DNA from 3 places in the Vallitalea maricola genome. Region 2 is predicted to be linked to each of the others. Evidence: predicted binding sites of a transcription regulator. Region 2 holds the regulator's gene; each other region holds the start of a gene.
The links. The regulator NrdR, encoded in region 2, represses ribonucleotide reductase genes. The targets are predictions, from matches to a motif close to CACAANATNTTGTG.

Region 1: the regulator NrdR is predicted to act here: its motif matches at 3,260-3,273, upstream of AACQ14_RS18725 (ribonucleoside triphosphate reductase).
Region 3: the regulator NrdR is predicted to act here: its motif matches at 2,041-2,054, upstream of nrdJ (ribonucleoside-triphosphate reductase, adenosylcobalamin-dependent).

Annotation. Positions count from the first base shown of each region.
Region 1 covers NZ_BTPU01000071.1:4,436-14,937, forward strand. Annotated here, with positions in the region: gene AACQ14_RS18710 (S8 family peptidase) at 1-179, shown strand, start outside; gene AACQ14_RS18715 (tetratricopeptide repeat protein) at 521-1,774, shown strand; gene hflX (GTPase HflX) at 1,814-3,094, shown strand; gene AACQ14_RS18725 (ribonucleoside triphosphate reductase) at 3,376-5,754, shown strand; gene thyA (thymidylate synthase) at 6,318-7,148, shown strand; gene AACQ14_RS18735 (dihydrofolate reductase) at 7,208-7,705, shown strand; gene AACQ14_RS18740 (MFS transporter) at 7,849-9,045, opposite strand; gene AACQ14_RS18745 (tetratricopeptide repeat protein) at 9,441-10,502, shown strand, end outside.
Region 2 covers NZ_BTPU01000094.1:9,075-19,576, forward strand. Annotated here, with positions in the region: gene topA (type I DNA topoisomerase) at 1-876, opposite strand, end outside; gene dprA (DNA-processing protein DprA) at 889-1,986, opposite strand; gene AACQ14_RS21640 (lipid II:glycine glycyltransferase FemX) at 2,005-3,234, opposite strand; gene alr (alanine racemase) at 3,234-4,337, opposite strand; gene AACQ14_RS21650 (YifB family Mg chelatase-like AAA ATPase) at 4,422-5,960, opposite strand; gene AACQ14_RS21655 (helix-turn-helix domain-containing protein) at 6,439-6,732, shown strand; gene AACQ14_RS21660 (DUF6241 domain-containing protein) at 6,922-7,329, opposite strand; gene nrdR (transcriptional regulator NrdR) at 7,498-7,953, opposite strand; gene AACQ14_RS21670 (YlmC/YmxH family sporulation protein) at 8,073-8,336, opposite strand; gene sigG (RNA polymerase sporulation sigma factor SigG) at 8,395-9,171, opposite strand; gene sigE (RNA polymerase sporulation sigma factor SigE) at 9,254-9,973, opposite strand; gene AACQ14_RS21685 (sigma-E processing peptidase SpoIIGA) at 10,114-10,502, opposite strand, start outside.
Region 3 covers NZ_BTPU01000017.1:16,400-26,901, reverse strand. Annotated here, with positions in the region: gene abc-f (ribosomal protection-like ABC-F family protein) at 1-1,021, opposite strand, end outside; gene AACQ14_RS05600 (hypothetical protein) at 1,123-1,269, opposite strand; gene AACQ14_RS05595 (hypothetical protein) at 1,365-1,889, opposite strand; gene nrdJ (ribonucleoside-triphosphate reductase, adenosylcobalamin-dependent) at 2,273-4,630, shown strand; gene AACQ14_RS05585 (HAD family hydrolase) at 4,785-5,492, opposite strand; gene AACQ14_RS05580 (hypothetical protein) at 5,733-5,993, opposite strand; gene AACQ14_RS05575 (YlbF/YmcA family competence regulator) at 6,165-6,500, shown strand; gene AACQ14_RS05570 (hypothetical protein) at 6,597-7,016, opposite strand; gene AACQ14_RS05565 (methyl-accepting chemotaxis protein) at 7,252-8,580, shown strand; gene AACQ14_RS05560 (NAD(P)H-dependent flavin oxidoreductase) at 8,687-9,757, opposite strand; gene leuA (2-isopropylmalate synthase) at 9,965-10,502, opposite strand, start outside.

The sequences.
Region 1 (10,502 bases), on a different contig from region 2:
TATTATTAGAATGGGGGATAATAAAAGGTAATGACCCTACAATGGATACAGGTAAAGTTAGAAACTACTTAATTAGAGGAGCTAAGAGAAAAAGGTCAATTAAATATCCTAATAGTGAATGGGGATATGGAGAGTTAGATTTGCTTGGTGCTTTTCAAGCTATAAGAGGAAGTAAATAATAACGGTGAGAAAGGGATTAGCATATATGGACTATATCCCTTTCTTTATGAATATTCAATATTGCAATAATATGTTGCTAATAATTGCTTAGAGTAATAATAAGATACATATATAACAATGCTGTTAATATTAATTATCTAGCTAGGTTCATTACTTAAGTTTACCTGACTGTATAGAGTAATCTTTTATGATTTATACATAATCAGAATAATAAAAATTTCAATGAAATAAATCAAAGGTTAATATTTTACATTTAATATGGTATAATATGAAATGATACTATTAAGATGAGTAATTTGTATAAAAGAAATTACATGAATACTGGAACGGAGTAATACCAATGAAAAGATTGTTAAGTATATTAATTATAGTAACCATATTTATTGTGGGATGTGGTTCTGATAAAGAAGTAATTAAGATCAATAAAGAAGGTTTTGAACTTTTTTCACAGGGAAAATACCAAGAAGCACTTGAAAAATATAATCATGCTATAGAAGAGTATCCAGATTTTTCTACTTCATATGCTAACAGAGGTATGATATATTTTGAACTTGGCAGTTATGATGAAGCATTGAAGGATGTGGATGAGGCAATAAGTTTGAATAGTAAAGATGCAGTAGCCTATAGTAATAGGGGATATATGAATCTAGCGCTAGGAGAAGTTCAAAAAGCTATAGAAGATCTAGATAAAGCAATTAGCCTAAGAAATTATTTTCAAGAAAAAGAATCATTAGGAATAACTTATACTACTAGAGGTACAGCATATGGATTATTAGGTGAATATGAAAAAGGTATTGAGTCATTTGATAAAGCCCTTAAAATAAACAAGAATGACAAAACAATATATAATGCGAAAGGTATTCTCTATAAGGATTGGGGTAAGTATGATGAAGCTTTGGAAAGTTATAACAAAGCATTATCAATAGACCAATCATATGCTTATGCATATGCTAATAGAGCATTTGTTTTCTTTATTACAAAAGAATATGATAAAGCTCTTGCTGATGCAAATACAGCGATAGAGCTTAATCCAATAATACCTCAGGTCTATAATACAAAAGCACTTATATATAGTGAAAAAGATGAAACTGATAAGGCAATAGAAATCTATGATTTTATTATAGATAAATGGCAAAACTATGCTGATGCATATATTGGCAGGGGTAATGAATATTTTAAGAAAAAGGACTATGGGCAAGCATTAATCAACTATTCAGTTGCTGCTGATTATGGAAACAACGATGCTTTAGCCCAAAAGGGATATCTACATGAATATTTAGAACAGGACGAAGAAGCAATTGCAGCTTTTGAAAAGTATTTAGAAGCTGTTCCAAATAATTATGATATAACAATAGAGATTGGTGATTTATATCAAAAGTTAGAAGAATATGAGAAATCAATTCAATATTATGACCAAGCTGTAAAGATAAATCCTGACATATACAATAGTTATTTTAAGAAAGGATTATCTTTAGAATACCAAGAAAAATATGAGGAGGCGCTTAAGATGTTCAATAAAGTATTAGAAATTAACGAAAATCAGGTAGATGCAAAAAATGAGATTAAATTTATTGAAGAGAAACTAAAAAGGTAGAGTTAAAACCTTCCCTTAGTTTCTATAGGAGGAATTTATATGCCAGAAAAACACTTTGAAATAGAAAGAGATTATGTTGATAGAGTTATACTTGTCTGTGTAGCTACTAGGGAAAATGATTCTTATTGTGAAGAATCCCTTGATGAATTAGAAGAATTGGCTAATACAGCAGGAGCTATAACTTTAGAGAAAGTTATACAAAATAGAGAAAGTGTTCATCCGGGAACTTACTTGGGAAAAGGTAAAATTGCTGAAATAAAAGAGTTGATATATGAACTAGATGCAACAGGAATAATATGTGACGATGAATTATCACCAGCTCAGCTTAAGAATCTGGAAGATGTATTGGAATGTAAGATTATGGATAGGACAATGTTAATTCTAGATATCTTTGCAAAAAGAGCTCATACTAGAGAAGGTATAATTCAAGTTGAACTAGCACAACTTCAATATAGATTATCAAGATTAGCTGGTATAGGGACATCTTTATCCAGACTTGGTGGTGGTATTGGTACAAGAGGACCTGGTGAAAAGAAACTAGAGACTGATAGAAGACATATCAGAAACAGGATATCACAACTTAAGAAAGAGTTATTGGACGTTAAGAATCACAGAGACCTTATTAGAGAAAGAAGAAAAAAACAGGGTAAGGTAAAAATAGCTATAGTTGGTTATACTAACGCTGGGAAATCAACGTTGCTGAATAAATTAACTGATGCAGAGGTTCTTGAAGAGGATAAATTATTTGCAACACTGGATCCAACTACGAGACAATTGATATTACCTAATGGTACAGAAGTTTTATTAACAGATACAGTTGGATTTATTAGAAAGTTACCTCATCATCTGATAAAAGCTTTTCATTCTACACTTGAAGAAGCTGTTGTAGCAGATATTTTAATCCATGTAGTAGATAGTGCTAATGAACAAGCCAATAGCCATATAAGGGTTGTATATGAAACTCTAGAAGAATTAGGTGCAACAGGTAAAACAGTCATAACTATTTTCAATAAGATTGACAAAGAAGGAAGCAACAAACATCTTGAGGATTATAATGCATACAAGACTTTACAGGTTTCAGTCAAAGAAGGAACAGGATTAGAAGAGTTGTTGGATATAATAGAGAAAAAGATTCAACAAGACAAAATATTAATTAAAGAAGTTATTTCTTATGACAATGGTAATCTTCTAAATCAGATTCGTGTAAATGGACAGATAATAAAAGAAGAGTATAGAAATGAAGGAACTTATATAGAAGCTTATGTAGATGATAAGACTTATGGGGAACTAAATAAAATAAAGACTAAAGTACTAATTTAAAATTATAGCATATAAAATTAACCACCAAATATTGTGACAATATATAATTAAATTCACAATATTGGTGGTTTTAATTGGCAAAAGGGACTTCGAATATAATATCTAATACCTAAAAATAAAACATAAAACAACATATATTCTAGTATTAATAGCCTATTCCGCATATACCATATATAGTGTGCATGTGTGGAATTGATACATTATGTAGTGTTTTTTATATTGACTAGTATGGGTATATATGGTATATTATTATTAATTCGTTGTGAGAGAGGAGACTATCAATGTTTGACGTTGTTAAAAGAGATGGAAAAATAAGCAAATTTGATTTTGTTAAGATTAAGGAAGCAATCACAAAAGCATTTATTGCGACAGATAAGAATTACACTGAAGAGATATTAGATATTTTAGTGCTAAGAGTTACATCTGATTTTCAAGATAAAATTAAGGATGGAAAGATTACTGTTGAAGATGTACAGGATAGCGTAGAAAAAGTTTTAGAGCAAACCGGTTACACTGATGTAGCAAAAGCATATATTCTATATAGAAAACAAAGAGAAAAAATAAGAAATATGAAATCCACAATACTTGACTATAAAGAAATAGTCAATAGTTATGTAAAGGAAGAAGATTGGAGAGTTAAAGAAAACTCTACAGTTACATATTCAGTGGGAGGACTTATTTTACATAATTCAGGAGCTATAACTGCTAACTACTGGTTATCAGAAATATATGATGAAGATGTAGCAAAAGCTCATAGAAGTGGTGATATACATATTCATGACCTTTCAATGTTAACAGGATATTGCGCTGGATGGTCATTAAAACAATTAATAGAAGAAGGTCTTGGTGGTGTTCCAGGAAAGATAACATCATCACCAGCGAGCCATTTATCTACTCTTTGTAATCAAATGGTTAATTTCCTTGGAATAATGCAAAATGAATGGGCAGGAGCACAGGCATTCTCTTCTTTTGATACATATTTAGCACCTTTTGTCAAAGTTGATAATCTTACATATAAAGAAACAAAACAATGTATTCAATCATTCGTATTTGGTGTCAATACACCTAGCAGATGGGGAACACAATCTCCATTCTCTAATATTACACTTGATTGGATGGTTCCAAATGACTTAGCGGGATTACCTGCTATAGTGTCAGGTAAAGAACAAGATTTTACTTATGGTGACTGCCAAAAAGAAATGGATTTGATTAATAAGGCATTCATTGAAATCATGATTGAAGGAGACGCAAACGGTAGAGGTTTCCAATATCCAATTCCAACATATTCAATAACAAAAGATTTTAATTGGGATGAAACAGAAAACAATAAATTATTATTTGAAATGACTGCAAAATACGGAACTCCATATTTCAGTAATTATGTTAACAGCGATATGGAACCTAGTGATATAAGAAGTATGTGTTGTAGATTACGCCTTGACCTAAGAGAGCTTAGAAAGAAACAAGGTGGTTACTTTGGTTCTGGTGAAAGCACTGGTTCAGTTGGTGTTGTTACTATAAACATGCCAAGAATAGCGTATCTAGCTAACAATGAACAAGAATTTTATCAAAGACTAGATAAAATGATGGATATATCTGCACGTTCACTTAAGATAAAAAGACAAGTAATAACTAAATTATTACAAGAAGGATTATATCCATATACTAAAAAATATTTGGGTAACTTCAACAGCCATTTCTCAACTATTGGATTAGTTGGTATGAATGAAGCTACTCTAAATGCTAAATGGATCAAATCAGATATAACTGAAGAAGGTGCTAGAAAATTTGCTCTAGACGTTCTTGATCATATGAGAAATAGACTCTCCGATTATCAAGAGGAATATGGAGATCTCTATAACTTGGAAGCTACGCCAGCAGAATCCACTAGTTATAGATTAGCAAAACATGATAAAAAACAATATGGTAATATATTATCAGCAGGAAAAGAAGGAGAAACACCTTACTACACTAATAGTACACATTTACCTGTTAACTATACAACAGATGTATTTGATGCACTTGACATGCAGGATGAATTCCAAAACAAATATACATCAGGAACAGTATTCCATGCATTCCTTGGAGAAAAACTTCCAGATTGGAAGGCTGCTGCTAATTTAGTTAAAACAATAGCGGACAATTATACATTACCATACTATACAATTTCACCTACTTATTCTGTATGTAAGACTCATGGTTATATACCAGGTGAAGAATACACTTGTCCTCATTGTGGAGCTTCTACTGAAGTATACAGCAGAATCACTGGATATTACAGACCGGTACAACATTGGAATGATGGTAAGGCTCAAGAGTTCAAACATAGAAAAGAATACGAACCTGCTAAATCAACCATAAAATCAATACATACTAGTTTCAAAGCAGAAGAAGAAATTGCAGCAACATTAGAAGCTACAAATAATGCTGAAAAATTATTATTCACTACAAAGACATGTCCTAACTGTCATATAGCAAAACAATATCTTGAAAACAAGAGTGTTAAAATAATTGATGCTGAAGAACATGCTGAACTAGCATCAAAATACAAAATAAGAACAGCACCAACACTTATAGTTATTGATGATGAGAATGTTAATATATACATGGGACTTTCTGATATTAAGAAATATGCTGAAAGCGATAAATTAGAGGCTTAATCTATATAAGCTAAAATGATATAGGCTATATATAGTCGATAAAGTATTAAATTAAAACAGACAACGGTCGTATATTGAAACCATATATAGTGATAATACACTCTCGTTACGTTTGTTGCTTCTATCTGTTTTTAAGGTATGGCAACAAGCCGTAAAAGTTGTTATTATCACTATATATGGTTATTTCTATATTTACCACTCTTGAGCAGTAAAAAAAATGTGACGATGGTAATAGCCAATAGTTATGGTAAATAGAAGAAAAAGTGTTTTGTGATTACATTGAAGATTACTCAAAGCAAAATAGTATATGTATATGTGGAGTAGTGAGGCAGGACGCCGAACCCAGCTTTTTGCTCAGGACGAGCAAGTAGCTGGCGTAACATATACATATACTATTTTGCAATAACCAAGTCAGAACAAAACAATATTTCTGACTTACTTACAATATAAATCAAAAAAAATTACACGACTTAATATAAGTTTTTATAGACAATTTTTCATTTATACTGTAATATTATACAAGGTTAAATTAAGTTATTACCATAGAGAAAGGAATGTGAGTTATGAGTAGAGCAGATAAGATATTTATTGATATGTGTAGAGACATCATTGACAATGGTTATAGTTCAGAAGGACAAGAAGTACGACCTAGATGGCAGGACGGAACACCAGCACATACAATCAAGAAGTTTGGTGTTGTCAACCGCTATAATTTAGCTGAAGAATTCCCAATTCTCACGTTAAGACCTACATACCTAAAATCAGCAATTGATGAAATTCTATGGATATGGCAAAAAAAATCAAATAACATAAAAGACTTAAAAAGTAAGATATGGGATAGCTGGGCTGATGAAACAGGTTCAATAGGAAAAGCTTACGGCTATCAATTAGGAATAAAACACAAATATAATGAAGGCGAATTCGACCAAGTAGATCGTGTATTATATGACCTTAAACATAATCCAAGCAGTAGACGAATTATGACTAATATTTATAACCATCAGGATCTACATGAGATGAACTTATATCCTTGTGCATATAGTGTCACTTTTAATGTGACAGGTAATAAACTAAACGCTATACTCAATCAGCGTTCTAATGATGTATTAGTAGCTAACAATTGGAATGTAGTCCAATATGCTACTCTAGTCCATATGTTTGCCAGAGTATCAGGACTAGAAGTGGGAGAATTAGTACATGTTATTGCTGATGCTCATATTTACGATAGACATATACCACTAGTTGAAGAGCTTATATCACGTAAAATTTATGATGCTCCAAAACTTATTGTTAATCCAGAAATAAAGGATTTCTACGATTTTACAGTAAATGACTTTGTATTAGAGAATTATCAAAAAGGTGAACAGATTAAAGGTATACCTGTAGCTGTGTAAGATGTTAACAAAGATTAATTATATGTGGATAACATATAAACTAAAAGGGTGATTTGTGGATGAACTTAATAGTTGCTGTGGATAATAATTGGGCAGTAGGTTATAACGGTGGATTACTTACCTATTTACCAGGAGATTTACCTTATTTCAAAGAAAAGACAATGAACAAAGTTGTTGTCATGGGAAGAAAAACTCTAGAGTCCTTACCAAAAGGAAAACCTCTAAAAGGAAGAGAAAATATAATTTTAACTAGAGATAAAGATTTTACTTGTGAAGATACTATCGTCTGTCACAGTAAAGATGAAGTTTTAGATTATATCACAAGGTACAAATCTGATGAAGTATTTATTATTGGTGGTGCAGAAATTTACAATTTATTTTTAGATAATTGTGAGAAAGCCTATGTTACTAAGGTATATGGTGAGCTACCTGCTGATAAGTACATCACTAACTTGGATGAGCTTGATAACTGGAACATAACATGGAAAAGTGAAATGAAAGAACATGAAGGGCTTAAGTTTCAGTGGACAATATATGAAAACAATAAATTAAAATAAATATATTATAGCTATCAATTTAGAAAGGTAAACTGCTAAATTACCTTAATTGATAGCTTTTTATTATATCTAATAAAAATATTATAGAAAATAAAATTAACTTATTGATTCAGCTTTTCCACTTTTAATTTAATCCAAATAAATCAAGGATTATAGGTTTGGTTAACCTTTTGTTTCTTATTGAATATGAATAAAGTCGCAATTAGGATACCGCCACCAATTACAACAAAAGTATAATTAGCAAGTATAGAAGAAACATATCCAAATATAATATCTCCTAAAGGCATTAAAACACCAGCCATTGTAAATATAACCGAAAATACCCTTCCCAAATAATTCTCATCACAATTAGATTGTATATAAGTAAAGAACAAAACATTGAATCTTGAAAGAAAATAACCAAATAAAAAGACTGATACAAATAGAGCATAAGAATGTGGGTATGCCCCAATAATCAAGGATAATCCTTGAGGAATAGTCGCCTTGACAATATCATTCAAATCAACCTCTTTTTTCTTGGAGAGATAAATAAAAAATGATGCAATAATCGCACCAGCAGCTTCAAAACTTAGTGCAATACCATAAATCTTGGAATCCCTCAAAATAACTTCACCATAATAAGGTAGTAGAACATTATATCCAGATAAAAATAAATTTGTTATCATGGCAAAGATAATTAGTTTAAATAAAACAGTATGTGATTTAAGGTAATAAAAACCATCGTTGATATTATAAAATAAATGTTTCACTGATGATTTAGAATTACCATTTTTATAACGGTAATCAATAAACATTTCACTAATTGACGAAAGTAAAAAACTAACACCATTAATTACGAATAGAGTTTTTATAGATATTGAATCAATAGTTAATAAATAGGTAGTTAGAGCAGGAGATACAATCTTCACTAATTCAGTAAGATTGGATAAAACAGCATTGGTCTTTTTTATTGTCTCCTTAGAAATAATAGCAGGAACCAACGCTCTTAATGATGGAGAAAACAAAGAATGACAAACCGCCAACGTAATATTAACCATCAATATAAGAGGAACATATATCTTATTCACATTAACCAATAAAGCAAACAATAAACATACAATCCCACTAACAAAATCCGTAACAACAATTATTCGTTTTTTATTCTTAGTATCTGCCAAATATCCTGATACAAAGTTAAATAACAACATAGGAATAGTAGTCAAAGCACTTATCCACCCTAACAAAGCAGCGTTATGACTTATAGAGATCAACCAACTTTTCAAAGCAATGTTATGTAAAGTACTCCCCATCTTAGATACTATATTCCCACTAACCAAAAGAACATTATTCTTATATTTCATAAATTATCACTCCAAACATTATTTTATAGGTTGAAGAAGTATCACATATACTTTCTAAGGTACAATAGATATGATTCAAATACCGAGTGAAAATAGTATAGGGGAATATGGAGCAGTGAGCCATGGACGGCGAACTCAGCCATTTAAACATGGACGTTTAACTGGCTGACGGAATATTCCCCTATACTATTTTCACGACTGTTAAACCACACTCTATTTAATATTAAAGCTCTCAACCAACATATATAAATTATAAAAGCTGACAATACAAATAACAATGAAAACAAGTTGAATAATACTATAATAATACTTGCGTTAAGTTATAATATTAGTTATAATTTGACCATAATATGTGAACGAAACCATATAACATACATTTAAAGTGAGGGATAACATTGAAAGGTTATGTAAAAGTATTCAACAAAGAAGTAGAATATGATTTCCTATCAGGCTGGATCAAGTATAACAGACTACAAAACGAATATTCCCAAGAGGCTCTAGCATATGGTATATGCTCAAAAAGCCATCTTAGTTATTTTGAAAACGGTAAGAAAACTCTAAGAGGAGATATTATAGAAGAGTTATTGAAAAAATTAGGCATTGATGAAATAACTGAAATAGAAAGTATAGGAAAGCTAAGACAGAAGTTCTATACAATGATGCTTATGATAGAGATACTAAATTATGAAGAAGCCACTAATATATACAGTGAAATTCAAGAGATTGAAGAGGTCATAAAATTATCACCATACAATATAGAGTATAAAATATATCAATTGCTTTACAAAGTCTTTGTACTAAAAGAGGATTATAATACTCTTGAACATGACATTAAAAATATAGATAAAATATATACTACATTACCAAAAAAGTTAAAATATATATTTCTAATGGTATCAGGTAAAGTAATTTATAAATTCAATAGTCACATGGAAGGTATTAAAAAGATTGAAGAGGCTATAAACATAAAAGAAACCCCATGGGCTAATTACTTGCTTGGATGTAATTATTGTTTTAACAATCGTACCATAGAAGGTATTTATCATCTTGAGAAAGCATTAGCCAGCTACGAGAAAAATGGATACTATAAAAATGCAATGTGGTGTCATAATTATCTTGGAATATGTCATTGTTATTTAAAAAACTATACAAAAGCGGAAAAATATTTATTGTCTGCATTAAATGGAGCAAATTATTTTGATATCAAAAAAATATATTGGCATGTTTACACTAATCTATCTTATCTATATTTCAACACAAATGAATACGAAAAAAGTATGGAATATTGTAAAAAAGCAATGGATATCCAAACAAACCCTTTATTGCCTGCTTACAACTATGCAGAAATATGCTATTATCTGAAGAAAATGGATGAAGTAGATAGGATATTTGATAAATACCTTAGGGAAGAATATAAAGACTCTAGCTACTATCCCTTATTAGAGTTTTTACAAATA
Region 2 (10,502 bases):
ACCTTTTCCTTTTACATCTATACCTTCATATAACTGTTGAGCTATTCTCATTGATTTAGAAGTTGTAAAATTAAGTTTCTTAGCAGCTTCTTGTTGAAGAGTACTCGTAATAAACGGTAGAAGTGGTTTTTTTAGTCTTTCACTTTCTTTAACATCACTTACAATATATTCTTTGTCCTTAAGGTATTCAATTATCTCATCAACCTGCTCTTTAGAAGATATCTTCATCTTTTTACTTTTACCATAGAATGTAGCAGTAAATTCGTCTTTTGACTTCTTATCCTGCAACTTGGCATCTAATGACCAATATTCTTCTGGTATAAAGCTGTTAATTTCTTCTTCCCTATCACAAATCAGTTTTAGAGCAGTTGACTGGACCCTTCCTGCACTGAGTCCTTTTTTTATCTTTTTCCATAGTAGCGGGCTAATCTTATATCCGACTATTCTGTCGAGTATCCTTCTAGCCTGTTGAGCATCAACCAAATCCATGTTAATTTCTCTAGCCTGTTTTATAGAATTCTTAACTGCATTTTTTGTTATTTCGTTAAAAGTTATTCTGTAGAATTTTTTGTCTTCTAAATTTAGAGAAAATAACAAATGCCATGAGATTGCTTCACCTTCACGGTCAGGGTCAGTAGCGAGAAAAACTTTGTTAGCCTTTTTTACTTCTTTTCTAAGATGTTTTAGGAGTTCACCTTTACCTCTTATAGTAATATATTTCGGTTCAAAATCATTTTCTACATCTACCCCTAACTGACTTTTGGGTAAATCTCTTACATGTCCCATTGAAGCTTCAACTTTATAATTACTACCTAAAAATTTTTTTATAGTCTTTGCTTTTGCAGGCGATTCAACTATTACTAAATTCTTTGCCATTTTTACCCTCCACTACAATTTTTTAATAAAATATTTGTTTGGCAGTTGTTTTATTACGCCCTTAAGTTCCAGTTTTGTTAATATCAACCCAAGTTCATCAATTGGTATGTTTGACTTAATATGTATATCGTCAATAAATAAAGGTTCTAAACTTAAACAAGAATACACTATTTTTTCAATTTCTGCAAGTCCTAAAGTAATATTTTCTGAATTTTTTTGTTTTTTCTTGGTGAAACTCATAGAAATTTCATCTAAAATATCATCAATATTGGTTACCATTTTAGCACCCATTTTTATTAAATTATTAGTACCTTCACTTAGCTTATCTGTTATCCTGCCAGGGATACTATAGACATCTTTTCCTTGTTCCAATGCTTGGTCTGCTGTTATTAGAGAACCACTTTTTCCTGCAGCTTCTATAACTAGTACTCCATCACTTATTCCACTAATAATTCTATTTCTTAGAGGAAAATTACCTGGTTTTGGAATTTGATTAACTGGAAATTCAGATATTAGAGCTCCTTTATGACTAATGTCATCCATTAATTTATAATTTTCCTTAGGATAACATATGTTAACACCTGATCCAAGGACAGCATATGTTCTGCCGCCGCCTTCCAATGCACCTTTATGAGCAGCAGTATCAATGCCTCTTGCCATCCCGCTTATAATTATAATTCCCATTTTAGCTAATTCTCTTCCAAAAAGTTTTGCAACTTCCCTACCATATTCAGTACACCTTCTAGCACCGACTACAGCTATGATGGGAGAATCATCTTTTATATCTCCTTTTACATAAATACCATAGGGATAGTCATAAATATTTTTTAAGTTTTCTGGGTACAAATCATCATCAATAGAATAAAAATTAATGTTACTCTTTTTTATTCTGTTATAATATTCTATTATCTTATCTTTATTTCTAGACTGGATAATTGCTTTTCTGTCTATTTCTCTTAGGCCTTTTACTTCGCAAAGTTCATCAGTCGCTTCCCAAATATACTTTGGTTCATCAAAATAATTTAATAGATATTTTATTTTTTTTAACCCAATACCTTTTATGTTATTCAACCATAACCAATAGTGCTCCTTTTCCATAATACTCCCCATATACGCATCATCCTTTAGTTAATTTTTCCTAAGTTTTCTAATTAATCTTTTTACTTTTGGCACCCAAAATTCCCACAGATTATAATAAAATTTACTAACCACCAAATCAAATTCGCCTATATATTCAACAAAATCACCATTAAATCCCTTTTTAAACCTGTATAAACCATATAGGTGATGGTTTGGGTCAAGATTGCCTGAAATTCCTCTAAAATCATATAATGTACAACCACAATCCATAGAATATGATATCATATGCCATTGCAATAAGTAATTAGGCATTAGATTTCTATATAAGTTATCACTTGCTCCATATAGATACCATGCTTTTTTCCCATTTAATAATACAATTGCTCCAGAAACAATAATTCCATCTGGATTTTTATCAGCCAACTCTGTCATCTCTGGAATTTCTCTTTGAAGTTTATTAATTCTATCTTCGTTAGGTTTTTTTGAGTTTTCTTCTTTCTCCAAGTCAGTAATAGCTTTATCTAGTGCTTTCTTAACATTATATTTAGCCATGAACAGCTTCATTTTACCTTGTTTTTCCATAGTATTATACATATCTTTAAAATACTTTAAAGGTCTTGTAATAAAGCCGTCTCTAGCGCCTGTAACTCGCATGATTCTTTCAAATTCTTTTAGGTCATCTATACTGCCTTCATATATTTCAATACCCTTTTTTTCTGCAAGTCTAATATTGTACCTTGTTTTATGATGAAAACTTTTGAATAATGTATCTTTATCCTTATCAACATCTAACTTGAATACAAATCTAGGCTGAATCCCTTCAAAATCAAGATTTGTTCCTTTGTGTGCATAACCCATATTTTTCAATGATTCTATGAGCTTAGTGTTGTCAATACCATCTTCTTTTATGTCTCCATCTATAGTTCTTTCCTTATATATTATACATGGGTCAATTTTCACAAAAATCGCCTTTGTTTTTTTAGCATATTGCTTTAATTCTTTTGTGAATTCTTTAACTAAGTCAATATTTTCATAATCAAGAACATATCCTCTTGGAGCATATAAAATATATCTTGATAATCCAGGTAATTTTCTTCTAAGCAGCATAGCTGATGCTTGCAAATCACCACTGCCATCTTCTAAACCAACTAATTCCTTAGTCCACTCTCCAATACACTTTAGGTTTCCCCATTCTATAGATTGTAGAGCATGTCCGTTAGGATGTTTTTCATTAAATAAAGTAAATTTTTTTTCATCTATGTGTGTAACAAATTTCATTAACTCTTTACCTCCGAAATGTATGTCGTTTTTATATTCTCTTTTACAAAAATAGGTGAAATCTTTATCTCAACCATAATTTTATCAGGGTCATCTATGCCTGTAATATCAACAATAGTATACTGCATATTAGGTCTTCCTAATATTTCTAAAGGTTTTCCTTTATAGAATATTACTGTTTTATTCCTAAATAAATATCTATATATTTCTTTTAAATAATATATAATAACTGAACCGAATTTGGAACCTATAGGTTTCTTAATCAATCCCATTCCACAATAAAATCCCATTGGAACTATTCCTATAGTTTTATCTTGTTTTGATTTATAACTATTACCATAACCTATATGTTCTCCGGCTTTAATACTTTTAGAATATATGATTTTGGCTCTAATATCAGCAATCTTTTTGAGCCCTATTCTTTTTTTGCTATTACAGGGACCATATAAAGCATTACCTAATCTTACCATATTATAATGAGCTTCTTTATAGTCTATTGTGTTTTCGCTATTAGATATATGATAAATTAGGTTGCTGTAATGCTGATTAAAGAAAGTTATATATTTATCAAACTTTTCTTTTTGTCCTAATACATATGACCTATTATTTTTATATGTTGTTGCAAAATGAGAATATACTCCTTCTAGTATGGCACAAGTAGCTTTTTCACATAGTGACTTAACTTCTTCCAATTGGTCATAATCTATACCAAATCTATTCATTCCTGTTTCTACTTTCAAGTGAAACTTGATTGTCTTTTTATTGTTTTCTGTCCAATCTATCAGTTTTTTTAATTGATTCAATGAACAGATACTCATAGTAATATTATTCTCATAAACTATATCAAACTCTTCAGTGGGTCCCATTAGAAAAATAGATTGCTCTAAACCGTTTTTTCTAAGTTCAACACCTTCGTCTAATAATCCTACTCCAAAATAATTAACATCACCACTTAATGCTTTTGCAATTTCTACACTTCCATGTCCATAAGCATTACCTTTTACAACTGCCATAATCATAGTGTCACTATTTAATTGTTCTTTTATTTTGGATAGATTATAATAAAGGTTATGAAGATTAACTTCCAAATAGATATCAGACAATTGTCTTCCTCCTCAAATCATTCTATTAATTTCCCTAAGTTAACATTATAAACAGTTTATGGAATAATATCAAGTTACTATTTATTAATCAAAGTAGTTACGGTCAAGAGATCTATATTGAATTGCTTCTGCTAGATGTTTTTCTTCTATGTCATTTTTACCATCTAAATCCGCTATTGTTCTTGCAACTTTTAATATTCTATGATATGCTCTCGCACTCAAATCCAGCTTCTCGAAGGCTAACTTCATCATTTCTCTGGATTCATCACCTAACTGACAGTATTTTTCAATCTGAGAAGCACTTAACATTGAGTTAAAATATATCTTGGAATCTTTATATCGTTCTTGCTGAATCTTATGGGCTATCATTACTCGTTTCTTAATATCCTTAGAAGTTTCCATTTTCTTCTTATCATTAAGTTCATTGTAATTAACATTATTGGCCTCTACGTGCAAATCTATTCTATCAAGTAGTGGTCCGGATATTTTATTAAGATACCTTTTTATTTGTAATGGAGTACAGCTGCATTTTTCTCTGTCGGGATAATATCCGCATGGACAAGGATTAAGAGAAGCTACAAGCATAAAATTAGCTGGGTATGTAATTGTTGCATTCACCCTAGATATTGTTACCTTACCATCTTCTAGAGGTTGTCTCATTACTTCTAATACATTTTTGCTAAACTCAGGCATCTCATCTAGGAATAATACCCCATTATGAGATAAGCTTATTTCTCCCGGTCTTGGAATTCTTCCTCCACCTGTTAACGCTGAGTTTGATACTGTATGGTGGGGAGCCCTAAATGGTCTCTTAGTGACTAGAGCCTGATCTTTTCTTAACAATCCAGCTACACTATATATCTTAGTTATTTCTATACTCTCTTCAAAAGTCAGATCTGGCAATATGGTAGGTAATCTCTTTGCCATCATAGTTTTACCTGAACCAGGAGGACCTATCATTAAAACGTTATGAGCTCCTGCCGCCGCTATTTCTAATGCTCTTCTAACGTTTTCTTGACCTTTTATATCGCTAAAATCAATTATATTTTCTTCATTATCCCATGATTCATGGAACAACTTTTCTATATCAATTTGCTTTGGTTCTATTTTAATATTGTTATTTAATAACCTGACAACTTCAGACAAGTTACTAACACCGATAATATCAATACCTTCTACCACTGCACCTTCATCAACGTTATCTATAGGAATGATACATCTTCCAAAACCATTCTTATATGCACTATAGACAATTGGCAGTATACCATTTACTTTTTGAACTTCTCCATTAAGAGATAATTCCCCAATAATTAAGGTTTTATCCAATGATTTGGTATCTATTAACTCCATACATGATAATATGCCAATAGCTATTGGTAAATCAAATGCAGGTCCTTCCTTTCTTATATCAGCTGGAGCTAAATTTACTGTTATTCGCTTACAGGGAAATTGAAATCCTGAATTGTTAATAGATGTTCTTACTCTTTCTATAGATTCTTTAACGGCAGAGTCTGGTAATCCAACCAAATCAAGCCTAGGAAAACCGCTTGATATATCTACCTCCACCCCAATCATGTATCCGTCAATGCCCATTAACGCAGCACTATAAACTCTATTAAACATGTTGTCCCCCTTGTCATATGTATATTTGGTTATGCAATAAAATGAAATGTTAAACAATTAAGAATTTATTATGTTCAACTTATTAAAGCATTAACCTTATTAGTAATTTTAAGTATATAAACAATCTATATCATTATATCATAAAATAATCATATTATTAATAACAAATTAATATTTCAATTAAATATGGCCAAAAACTAAGTACTAAAACACTCTATTTTTTTAATTTGTCACTTATACTAGGTGAACTATAAAAATTACTAAACTAAAACTAGTTCTCTATTAATATAGAAGAAACTAGTTCAAACCTTTCCATTTTGAAATTATTAATTATGAATAATAAATTATTATATTCAGCATATTAATAATATTATACGTTTAATGAATAATTGTCAAGTTATTATTACGTTTAATGTATTAGAATTATTGATAATTATTCTATAAAATATAATTATATTGATTAAAGGAGTATTTTAATATGAATATTGGTTATAGAATTAAACAACTACGTAAAAGTAAAAGCATGACGGGGAATCAATTGGCTGAGATTACAGGTATTTCACAATCAATAATTTCTAGGTATGAAAGAAATAATATTGAACCACCTATATCATCATTGAAAATTATATGTGATGCATTTGGAATTTCATTATCTGATTTTTTTATAACAGATAAAAATCCAATAGTGCTACAAGATTTGCTTAATTGTGCTATGGAGCTATCTCCTGAAAAACTGGAAACACTTATACAGGTTGCTAAATATATGAAATAATATATTATAAATTATAAAAATACTCTAATCAAACTTTGAGTCCACCTTAAAATACGTCGAAATTAAGCCCTTAAAGATTCAAGGGTATATATGATATACCTCCAATGGCAAAAATCCATTTAAAGCTAAAATATGCAATTATAGGAAGATAATCATTATTATATCATTGCTAATAAAATCCAAAAATAACTATTCTTTTAATTTATAAGCTTTTCCAACACTTCCACCTAACTTATCCCACAGATAATTATGTTCATCTACTGCACAGGAAAAATCTTCATTCTTCCAGTTATATAATATGGTCAAAAGTCTTTTTTTGTCAGGATACTCTGAAACTAGAACTTCAGTAATCAAGTAATCAACTCTTTCTTCAGTGATTTCAATCTCACCCCATATTTCATCAGCAACAATTTTAGTGTTTGCCATCATGTGCATTTCATTCCATACTTCTTTTTCATCTCTAACATATACTTTAGTTAGTTCTGTCGTTTGAATGAGTTCTTGATACTTGGTATCATCAATCTGTTTAATTTTGTTTGAGCATCCAGTTATAGATATAATAATTAATATTAATATTAACATAAACATCCTATTCATTTTCAAGTCTGTCACCTCTAGCTAGTTGAATGTTTTTACATGGTATAATAAGAATAAGTTACCCTTTTATACTATCTTCTCCAATCTGAATTAGGATTATTATATTCATACTAAACTAACAAGTGTTATATTATTCCATACACGAAAAGAGGCTTCCCACTGGGAAACCTACTTATCATTCAATATTTTTTTCAGTTCATCCATAAAAGTATTAATATCCTTGAATTCACGATATATAGATGCAAACCTAACATATGCTACTTCATCTATGGTCTTAAGTTTTTCCATTACCTTTTCACCAATATCTTTACTTTTGATTTCTTTTTTTAATGAATTATACAAACTGTTCTCTATTTCGTCTACTAATCCTTCAATTTCACTCATTGATACAGAACGTTTATGACAAGATCTAACAACACCATTCATTAACTTATTTCGATTATACGGTTCTCTTGTCTTATCTTTTTTAATAATGACTAAAGGTATTGTTTCTATCTTCTCATAAGTAGTAAACCGTTTGCCGCATGCTTCACATTGTCTTCTTCTACGTATTAAATTGTTTTCGTCTGATGGTCTTGAGTCAACTACTTTAGTATTATCCTCATTGCAAAAAGGACATCTCATAAGTTATTCTCCCTACTTTCCGCTTATAGCCACTATTTTAGTCATATTATAAGTTATAAGCAGAAAAAGGTCAACCTTTGATTTTAAATACTTATAATTATTTAAAATAATTTTAATTATTAGTATTCTGATTCAACCAATGACTTATCAACGTTGATATCAACCAGAATAATATCTTCACCTATCTTTTTAATACTATCCCAGGGTATTTGATATTCCTTGCCTCTACCAAACATTCCAAATATCTTAGCTGGCCCTGGAACAATCAGCTTAATCAATTTGCCTTCCTGTAAATCTACCTCAATATCACTTATAAATCCTAATCTAATACCATCGTTAGAATTTATAACCTCTTTTTGCTTCATATCATATATTCTAACCATACTAATTTCCCCCTAAAAGCTGTCCTTGCTTAGATTCATATTCAAAATAATTTACTAGTTAATTTAAGTATCTTTTCATATGTCTTATAGCTGATTTTTCTAGCCTTGATACTTGTGCTTGAGAAATACTTATCTCACTAGCAACTTCCATTTGTGTTTTACCTTCAAAAAATCTAAGCTTCAGTATATTAAACTCTCTTTTAGGGAGTTTTTTCATAGCTTCACCAAGAGCTATTGATCTAACCCATCTTTCCTCTTTATTCTTTTTATCACTTACTTGATCCATTATATATAAGGAATCGCCCCCGTCATTATAAACTGGTTCAAAAAGTGACACAGGATCTTGAATAGCATCAAGAGCAAAAACAACATCCTCTTTCTTCATATCTAACTCTTTTGATATTTCCATAATAGTTGGTTCTTTATTATTTTGTCGTAATAACTTTTCTTTTGCTTGTAAAGCTTTATAAGCTGTATCTCTAAGAGACCTACTGACCCTTATACTGTTATTATCTCTTAGATACCTTCTTATTTCCCCTATTATCATTGGTACGGCATATGTTGAAAATTTAACATTTTGAGTAATATCAAAGTTATCTATCGCCTTAATAAGTCCTACACAACCTACTTGAAACAAATCATCTACCATTTCCCCTGAATTACTAAATCTCTGGATTACACTTAATACTAATCTCAGATTACCGTGAATATATTCGTCACGAGCAGCAAGATCTCCATCAAGTATCCTATTAAATAATGCTTCCTTTTCTTTATTTTTCAATATGGGTAATTTAGATGTATTCACACCACATATTTCAACTTTGTTCAATGCCATACTCTACCTCCAGTAATCATTTTGTCATATATTTTTCCTTATACTAAAATGATTGCCAGTGGTAATATATTTATACCTTTTTTTATTGCATTCTAATAATTTCCTTTTGTAATCTTTTTATGATTTTCTTCTCAAGCCTTGATATATATGATTGTGATATGCCTAACATATCAGCAACTTCTTTTTGAGTTTTTTCTTCGCCATCTGCTTTCAGTCCGAATCTAAGTTCAACAATAACTCTTTCTCTATTAGACAATTTACTAAGAGCCTTTTTCAATAATTCTTTATCTACTTCTTCCTCAATATTTCTATAGATAACATCTTCCTCAGTACCTAGTATATCAGATAATAATAGTTCGTTTCCGTCCCAATCTACATTAAGGGGTTCATCAATAGATATCTCTAACTTTGTTTTATTATTTCTTCTTAGATACATAAGGATTTCATTTTCTATACATCTAGAAGCATAGGTCGCTAACTTGATTTTTTTATCAGGTTTGAAGGTATTTATAGATTTTATCAATCCTATCGTACCAATAGAAATTAAATCTTCTACTCCAATACCAGTATTTTCAAATTTCTTAGCTATATATACTACAAGTCTTAAATTATGCTCAATAAGTATAGATTTCACTTTAAAATCGTTTTCACTACCAAGCATAGCAATAATCCTTGATTCCTCTTCATTCCCAAGTGGAGCAGGCAATATCTCACTACCGCCAATGTAGTGAATCTCTCCATTATCCCACAAAAATAATTTTCTAAATCTCTCAATAAGTTTTATGCTAAAAATATCTAATATGTTTTTACTTTTACATACCAATTCTATTCCCCCTATTATATATCTTTTGTTTTATATTAGAATTAAAACAAAAGATATTTTCCTTAGCTTTTATGTTATTTTTTTGTGTTCTACCACATTTTTATAAAACCAATAATATTCTAATGTACACTAACTAATTCGGGATGTATAAGGACTTGGTAACTGTTGTCATTTGACAGTTTTTTATCATATACAGCAATCACCACATCTCTATAATCTTTCATTTCATCACCAAGGTTAATACATATATTATCCGCAACAATTCCAAGTAACATTCCATTTTCATTACCAAGTGAAGAAAATGGAATAAGCCTTAATTTTAAATTACTGTTTTTACCAAAATCTGTAAAATTAGATATATTATATAAATCACCAGAGATATTTAGCAACTTATCATAACAATCTTTTGTTAGTAAACCTTTTAATAGTTCACTTTCTGCAATAAGAACAGGATTATTTGTTATAGGATCGTATAGATTATTACCTGTATCCAATAAGCCATTAACCT
Region 3 (10,502 bases), on a different contig from region 2:
TTTCAACCTCTTTTAATATCAAAACTTCTTTTCCTGTTCTATCAAATCCTTTACTAGACAATTTGATTTTAGTTTTCTCCAAAACAGGTTTATCCAATTTTTCCATTTTAGCAAGTCTTTTTTCCAATTCTTTGGCTCTAACATACATTTTATCGCTGTCACGCATTTTTCCCCAGATACGATACCTTTTAATCTGCTCTTCCATCTTATTGATTTTCTTCTGGTTTTCCTTATATCTATTGTATGCTTCAATAAACCGTCTTTCTTTTTCCATTAGATAATATGTGTAGTTACCATGATATATTGAAGCACCATTATATTCTAATTCAACTATTTTATTAACCACTCTATCCAAAAAATATCTATCATGAGATATTATCAATACTGAACCTTTATACTCTTTCAAGTACTCTTCCAACCATTCAATTGATTTTAAATCAAGATGATTGGAGGGCTCATCAAGAAGCAACAACTCTGGTTTTTCCAATAATATCTTACCAAGCATAATTTTAGATTTTTCACCACCACTTAGATTAGCAAACTTCATCTTTTGTATGGAGTCAGATATTTGAAGTCCGATTGTTACCTTACTCATTTTCTCATCAATGTCATATCCTCCTAGAAGCTCAAATCGTTCTTGAAGCTGACCGTATTCCTTCATGAGTTTATCAATATCATTATCCTCATTAGTCAATGAATGTTCAATCTTCATCATCTTCTTTTTAATATCATATACATCTTTAAATGCAAGATAAAGTACTTCCTTAACACTATAATCTTCTTCAAAGACAGGTATTTGGTCAAGATATCCTAGAGTGACGCCTTTACGATAGAAAACTTCACCTTCATAGTCCTCATGCCCCATAAGAATTTTCATTATGGTTGTCTTACCTGTTCCATTTCTGCCAATCAATCCAACTATTTCTCCTGTTTTTATATCAAAACCAACATTTTCAAATATTTTATTAGCTCCAAAACTCTTTGATAAATTATTAATCCCCAATTCTATCATTGTAATCATACCTTTCAATTTTAATTTATTTTTAAACGCAAAAAATCCTAGACATTAGTCTAGGATCAATAAACAATCATATCTATATATGCTATACTTGCTTACCTTATCTAGGTATCAGTATTCTCATACATACATCCTTCAACTAACTTATTGTATAATGGATATTTAAAAATGGACGCACTTGTAGTAGGACCATCTAAAATTGCTGTTATATTTCTTTTAAATACCATCCATAAATCAGTTGATTGAGTCATTTTTTAACACACCTTTTCTTAATTATAAGCTTATATTTCTAACATTAAATCCTTCTTTACTTAACTAGGTTAGACAAATATAATAATACTGCTTATCAGTTATTTATTTTATCATAAGATACTCTTCTAGTCAAATTATCAAATATGTTAATTCCAAATAATACTAAGGCATTGAAATAACTCATATTCAATATAAATATTGCAACGTCAAATCTCTTATTAATTGTATTTAATCCTAGAAGAAAACCTATTACAATTAAAGATATTTGTCCAAATACCATGATAAATTTCAGATTATCTGAAATCACCCTTTTACTAAAAATAAATATCACTATAGCAAGAACCAATATTATAAGTGTTATAGCTGCTAATACCAAAGAATAGTCATAAAATTTTACAGAAGCCCACTTTATGAAATCTTTATCTACTCTATGTGATCTACCAAGTCTAACCATTAGATAGCTTGGTAAAGTAAAAGAACCTAGCAAACCGTAAAAAAACAGAATAATATTTACAGCAATTTTCATCTTTTGCATCTTTTTTGATATGCTCAATATAACTAATGCAATAATTAATATGATTGAGCACCATGTACATATATCCCCATATAAAAAACTCATCTTAATTCTCCCTCATTACTTATATATTTTTATTATGTATCTTTTATTAGTTTATCCGATAATCAAAGTAATGTCCATCACTTCACAAGTATTTTTAAGAATAAATTCCATATATAAGCATTTTTTAATTGACACATATTTCTATTGCTGATACAATATATTGTATATTATCAAGCTACCAACCACAACATAATGTGTTCAAAGTTACTGTTGGTGTATTAAGCTAAATAGATTATATATATAATTTTTAATTTATTAATATGGTTAATGTTTATGCTTAATAGAAATAATATACATAAAAGATTAATAACAATTTAATCCAGCTATAAAATACTTAACTTTATATAAGTGTTAAGATAAAAAGACGAAAGGAATGAATAATAATGATAAAAGTATTGAAAAGAAATGGCTCCATCGCGGATTTTGATGTCAATAAAATTATTACAGCTATATTATTATCGATGTCAGAAACTAAGGCAAGTGTTGATAATGTATTAGCTGAAACTATCGCTAAAAAAGCAGAAGAAAAATTACATACATACAATAATCCCGTATCAGTTGAAATAATACAAGACTTGGTTGAAGAATCCTTAATGGACTCTCCTAGAAAGGATGCTGCAAAAAGATATATACTCTATAGATATGAAAGAGATAAGACAAGAGATAAAAGAAGCAAACGTACCGATGGGAGGATATTGTCAGAAGAATTTGTCAGCCGCTACAAGCATCGCCCAAACCCAATGAAACAATTAGGCTCTTTTGTTTATTATAGAACATACTCTAGATGGCTTCCTGAAGAAAAAAGACGTGAATATTGGTGGGAAACCGTAAGACGAGCTGTAGAATACAATTGCAGTCTAGTCCCTACTACAAAAGCTGAAGCAGAAAAATTATATGATAATATCTTTAATCTAAGACAATTCTTATCCGGACGTACTTTTTGGGTAGGTAATACTGATGTTGCTAAGAATTATCCTATGTCCAATTATAATTGTTCGTTTACGATTATTGATGACTTTGATGCATTCAAGGATTTGTTTTACCTGTTAATGATAGGCTCTGGAGTAGGTATTAGAATATTAAAAGACGATATTGCTAAGTTACCAAAGATTAGAACTAAATTTGATATTATTCATGAAGATTATACCCCTACTCCAATACATCTAAGGGAAGACAATACAAGTTTAGAATTCAACCATAACAATACTGCTAAAATTATTATAGGTGATAGCAAAGAAGGATGGGTTCAAGCGATAGATTTTTATCTAAAAGTATTATATAGTAACGAATACCGTAAAATAAATACTATAATAATTAATTATAATCACGTGAGACCAAAAGGTGAAAAACTTAAGACCTTCGGTGGTACAGCCAGCGGTCACTCCAGCTTGAAAAACATGTTTATTAAAGCTACTAAAATAATCAAAAAACGTGGTGTATTGAACGGAGAAGATTATACTAAACTTCTTCCAATTGATTGCCTTGATATAGCTAACATCATTGGCGAAAATGTAGTTGTAGGCGGTGTTAGAAGAACTGCTGAGATTGTACTTGTAGATCCAGATGATAAAGAAGCTATTGAAGCAAAAAATAATCTATATAAACAAATTGATGGTCAATGGATTGTAGACGAAGATATTATTCACCGTCAAATGAGTAATAATTCCATCTATTATAGAGAAAAACCCTCTAGAGAACAATTACATTGGCAGTTAGAGCAAATGCGTTATTCTGGAGAACCTGGATGGGTTAATGAAGCTGCTGGTAAGAAAAGAAGACCCAATATGAATGGTGTCAATCCTTGCGGTGAGATTTTACTTGATTCAAAAGGATTATGTAATCTAACTACCGTCAATGTATTCTCTTTCATAAACAAAGATAACACTTTAGATTATGATGGTCTATATGAGGCACAAAAATTGTCAGCAAGAGCTGGATATAGAATGACTTGTACAGAATTAGAGATTCCTAGATGGAATTATATTCATAAAAGAGATAAACTATTAGGCTGTTCCTTGACTGGATGGCAAGATATGGTTAATGCAGTTGGGCTTACTACAAAAGAACAGGGAGAATTACTTAAAGAATTAAGAGAAATTGCAAAAACATCTGCCAAAGAATATGCTGGTGAAATAGGCGAAAACGAACCTCTACTAGTAACAACAATCAAACCTGAAGGAACCCTAAGTCAATTGCCAACTGTATCCAGTGGGGTTCACTACTCACATTCTCCATATTATATCAGGAGAATTAGAATAAACAGTGACGATCCGTTAGTAAAAGTATGTGAAGAATTAGAATACCCTATTTTCCCAGAAGTTGGTCAAGATTATAAGTCATGCACTACCAAGGTAATAGAATTTCCTGTAAAAGCTCCAAAAGGAGTTACCAAATATGATGTTACAGCAATTCAACAATTAGAGAATTATCAACTATTTATGGAACACTATGTAGATCATAACTGTTCTATTACGGTACATGTAAGAGATCATGAATGGGATGAAGTCGAAGAATGGGTATGGAATAACTGGGATAGTATTGTAGCATTATCTTTCTTATCACTAGATGGCAACTTTTACAAGCTATTGCCTTATGAGGCTATAGAAGAGGAAGAATTTAATGAAAGAACTGCTAAGTTAAGACCTTTTTTACCTAGTCTTATAAGTAAATATGAAAAAGAAGAGATTAATTTTGACATTGGTGATTCCAGTTGTGACAACGGAGTTTGTCCAATAAGATAATATACTACAATATAATTATGTAGGCTGTCTCACATACATTTTATGTATCATAGCCCAGTAATATAGAGTCTGTTTAACAGTCTAAATGGCTAAACAGACTCTATATTACTTAAGCTTATTATCACATAGATTTATAGTTAGCCAGCCTACTAATCTAGATTGCTGGCAGACTATCTACAAATTCATATAAATCCTCATATTTACCTCTATAGGTACAAATGATATCTTCTTCATCTCTATTGATTATATGATTTTCCAATAAATATGTTTTTAAACCTAATTCCCCTGCAACCAAATCTTCCTGTACATCATTTCCAACCATTATACATTCTTCAGGTTTTTTATTAATACAACTCAATATTTCTTCATAATAATTTACACATGGTTTACAAAAGTGACTAGTCTCGTAAGATGTTATATGATGAAAATCTGTCTCTTTGAGTCCAGCCCAATTAATTCTGTGGTGAATTGCCTTCAGTGGGAATAAAGGATTAGTAGCTAGAACAACAGTATACCCTTTATCTCTAAGCATATTGATACATTTAACAGAATAATCATTTTTTGATACTGCTTTTTCAACCTCTAAAAAGCCCCTATCATAAAAATCGTCAAATCTATTCTTATATTCATCAATTTCATCACCAACTAATTCTTCAAACTTATTCATGAATATTTCCATGTTAGTCTTCTGTTCTTCATTTTTTCTCATGACATCAGTTGCAGCCCATACATATTTTATAAACAATTCTTTATCAATGATATCCTCAAATACTTTGTGCATTTCATCAAAATATGTTTTAACAAATTTTTGTTCTTCTAATGGTAATAATGTACCGTCTAAATCAAATAGAAACGTATTCATTCTTGTACTCCTTACAAAAAATATTTAGATTATTTTAGGCAACCTATAATCCTTAATTAATTAAAGATAGTTTATATCAATGATATAAAAAAAATCCCAATAAATCAATAATAATTTAAGGGAATTTAAAAAAATACTTTGTTATATTTATTTTTTATTATATTTATAACCATGTAAGTTAGGATGCTATCTATTCTAAATGAACTTCAGTATGAATTATTTTTTGCATTAGAAATACTTCTATATGACAATCCTTCCCTCTTCAAATTGAAATATTTTTCTTATTTCAAATGTAGGTGTAATGCTTATAGTGAAAATGGCACTTTTAGCGACCCTTCTAGTACCTTCATTAAGAATGAGTGTAAAAGGTATGTTAGCTTTTACCAATATATTAATGATACTATGTATTTGTCCTAAGGTAATGACTCCAAGTTCATTACAATCTTTAAAAATATAAGATGATAATAATGATAGAACATCATTAATATTTTCCTCTCTCATTTTTCCACCTACCTAGTAACAAGTACCTTATATCATTATATGTAGAACAACTTTTATTGGATACTTGTATATTTTATTTATTATAATTCTAAGCTTAATATTTATTTATCATATTTTATGGTTCTACGAATATATTGTAATCACAAATAAAATATTTATGAGGTGGCATATTTGAGTATTGAAAAAAAAACTATGGAAATGATTGGCTTAATTAAAAGCACACCAGAATTCAAAAATGCAAAGAATCTAAAAAACCGGATTTTGCAAGATAGAAATTTGACAGCAATGATAAAAAATTTCCAATCTGAACAGGATAACTTATATAAAAGAAATCTTCCTCCAAATCAAATGGAAGCTGAAATGAAAAAAATCGCAGACAATTTTGAAAGAATTTCAAGTAGAACAATAATAAAAGATTACGCAGAAGCTATGCAGCAAGTTCAAGAAATGATATATCAGTCCAATATGACAATATTAGAATCCATTGACAAAGAACTGAATATATAAACTATACTATGTTAATGTCAAAAGGTGATACATTGAATTCATTGAGCATGAATAAATATAAAGATTGTAAGTTATAAGGCGCTTATTATTAGCGCCTTAATCCATATCCATCATATCGTCATCTTCATCCATATCTTCATCCATATCGTACATCATTCTATCCATAGCCATCCTATTCATATTATACATCTGATTCATACTATACATTGCCATTGCGTTCATACTATACATTGCCATTGCTGCCATATTAGCTAAATCATACATTGCCATCATTTGATTTCTCATCATCATAGGATTCATTGCAGGCATTTGATTCATTTGTCTCATGGATATCATCTGTGCCATGTCATCCATATCGTTCATGTCATCCATATCTTCCATATCATACATGTCGTCCATATCATACATATCGTCCATATCATACATATCATCAGGGTATTTGGGTTTTGCTGGTGCAATACGATTTTTTTTGTCATCTTTCTCCTTAACGCTATCAAAACTGTAAATCTTCTCCATCAGATTACTCCTTATAATTATTTCTAATATTAATATATGTTAATAATTATCATAGTGATAGAATAATTAGTATTATTTATATTTATGATTATTAACTTTTTTGTAATAATTTGATTCAAATATAGGTTTTAGATAAAAAATATGTTATACTAAATACTAAGGGAAAATTTGGAATTTATTTTAATAATAAACTTACAAATTAGCAAAAACAAAAAATCTAATTGAGGTGACAGTTTTGAAAAAAATCAAAGGAAAATTACTTACACTAAGTTTAATAATTAGCTCAATTCTATCAATTGCCGGTATTTGCTTCTCTATTATTTTGATTACAAAATATAATAATGCCGAAGAAATTATTAACACAACCCAACTAACTAATCTTGGATACATATTTTTAGCTGCTGCTGTTGCTAATCTACTAATCACATTATTTGTTCTTTATAGATTGGTCTTCAAACTCGCACCATCTATTAATACTATCAGCAAAAATGCTCTTTCCATAGCTAAAGGAGATCTTAGTTTTTCACTAGACAATAAAGTTTTAAAAACCAAAGATGAAAGCGGTAATTTATTAAGGTCTTTTGCACTCCTTAGAAATAGTCTTGCTGATTATATTGAGAAAATCAAGGAAAATACCGATAGATTATCTGATTCTTCTAATCTTATAAATGATTCTTCTAAATTAATATTGACAGGTATTGAAGAGATGTCAGGAGCTGTAGAACACATAGCTGAAAGTTCTTCATCTCAAGTTGCTAACGTAGAAAAAGGGCAACAAACCATAGATACTCTTGGAAAAATTATTGATGAAGATCTTAATATTATAAACTATCTATTAGACTCATTCAACGAAATCAATTCAGCTGTTGATGAAGGAGATAGTTCTCTAGATTCATTATTACAAAAAAGTTATGAAAGTGCTAACTCTACTAAAAGTGTATATGAAATTGTTAAGGAAACCAATGAAAATGCAGAAAAAATAAGTCAAGTTACAACTCTTATCGCTTCCATAGCAGAACAAACTAACCTACTTGCCTTAAACGCCGCTATTGAAGCTGCCAGAGCTGGCGAACATGGTAAAGGTTTTGCAGTAGTTTCAGACGAAATAAGACAATTGGCTGAACAATCAGCTACATCAACTGCTCAAATAGATGAAATTGTAAAAATGCTACAAGAAAAATCAAATACTGCTTATGAAGAAACAAAATTAGTTCGTAAAACTGTTAAATCTCAAATGGAAATGTTAACGGAAACTAAGAAGAAATTTGATGATATAAATAACTCCATTGAAATGTCACAACAATATGTTACTGGTATAAAATCTAACAGTACAAGCTTGATTAAATATAAGGATGAAGTACTAGAACAAATAGCTATAATATTTGAACTAGCAGAATCCAATGCAGCATCTACCGAAGAAGTGGCCGCTGGTTCTGAAAGCCAAGCTACACAAACTCAACAAATAAGCAAGGAGATAGATTCAATCTATATGCTTATCAATGAATTATCCTCAATAGTTAATCATTTCAAATTAGGCAACCATGAAAATGGGGCTGTCGAATAATACATTTTTAGAGATGTCAACAAGTTCTGGAAGATAGACTAGGTTGAGCTATCTTCCTTGATATTGACGTTAAAAATGTATTATCCAACACCCCTTATTTTATATGTCAATACAAATCTATTTCATTTTTTAATTTATCCATTAATTCTTTCACAGATATAATCTCTTTAATTTCATTTGCTCTACTACCTGAGAACACCAATCCCTCTTTTCCTTGAACAGAGTTTATTAATGCTTCTGAAATACAATATGGTGTTTCTCCTGGATTGCAGGTATGAAGACAGGAAAAACATTTCTTGATTGGTATTTTTCCTTTTTGTGTTTTACATATAAAATTGTTATTAATAGCTCTACCAGGAAGACCTACGGGACTTTTAATAAGACATATATCATCTTTTGTAGAATTAATGTAGGCTTCTTTGAAACTATCACATGCATCACATTCGTTTGTAGCAACAAATCTAGTTCCCATTTGAACACCTTGTGCTCCTTCTGATAAGATTTTCCCTATATCATTTCCATCAATAATACCACCTGCTGCTATAACAGGTATATTTCTATTATATTTCTCCTCATATGGAGATACCATACTTAAAACATTTTTCACTATCTCTTCTAAACTTTTACATGTATTAGATATTAAGTCTTTTGCCTTGAAGCCTAGATGTCCACCAGCCTTAGCTCCTTCTACTATTATAGCATCTGGTAGACGGTTATATTTTTCCCATTGCTTAAGTATGATTCTAGCTGCTTTGCTGGATGATACAATAGGAATGATTTTGGTAGAGCTTCCCTTTACAATCTTAGGTAATTCCATAGGCAAGCCGGCACCTGATATAATAATATCAATTTTTTCATTAATTGCTGTTTTTACATATTCTTTATAATTAGTCATAGCTACCATTAAATTAACACCAATAATACCATCTTTGCTTAATCTCCTTGCTTTTTTTATCTCTTTCTTCAAAGCTCTCACATTAGCTTCTAATGTATTAGTTAAAAAATCTGGTTCTGTATATCCAATCTGAACACCTGATATAACTCCAATACCACCTTCATTAGCTACTGCTGAAGCTAAATTAGCCTTTGATACGCCTATTCCCATACCACCTTGTATAATAGGTAATTTAATATTCAAATCTCCGATTTTCAGCTTTGGTATATTCAATTCAGTCATCCTCCTAAAGTCATATTATTTGACAAACAAATATTTTGATAATCAAAGTATAATCCATTTTAATAATATTGTCAAGTCAATATGTGATTTTAAAAACTACGTCTTGGATTATTGCTATCGCAATCATATAATAATATTGACTATGTAGGCAAAAAAAATACCTATAGATTAAACATTTTTAATGTTCTCTCTATAGGTATTACTATATTAGTTCTTCATATGACGATTTATTGCACTGATCAAAGCTCTTATAGAAGCTAGATTAATATTTGAATCTTTTCCTATACCAAATTTCACTTCATCTTTTTCATTTATAAGTCCTATATAAGCAACTGCTTGAGCGTCTGCACCACCATTCATACTGTGTTCTTCATATTCAACTAATTTGAATGGTTCTATATCTAATTCTCTTATACCTTTTACAAACGCTGCAATTGGACCATTACCTACACCTTTGACCTGTTTTGTTTCACCTCTAAAAGTTACTTCTGCTGAAACGGTTACTTTTACATCTTTTTTCTTAGTATCTTTATCTTCAATTATACTTTCAAATCTATTTAGTGATAAGATGCTATCTTGCACAAAATACTCATTATTGAATATATCAAATATTTCTTGAGGATTTAATTCTTTTCCTGTTCTATCAGTTACACCTTGTATCAACTTACCTACTTCCGGATGCATCTTCTTAGGTAATTTGTAGCCATATTCTGATTGAAGAATATATGCAATACCACCTTTTCCA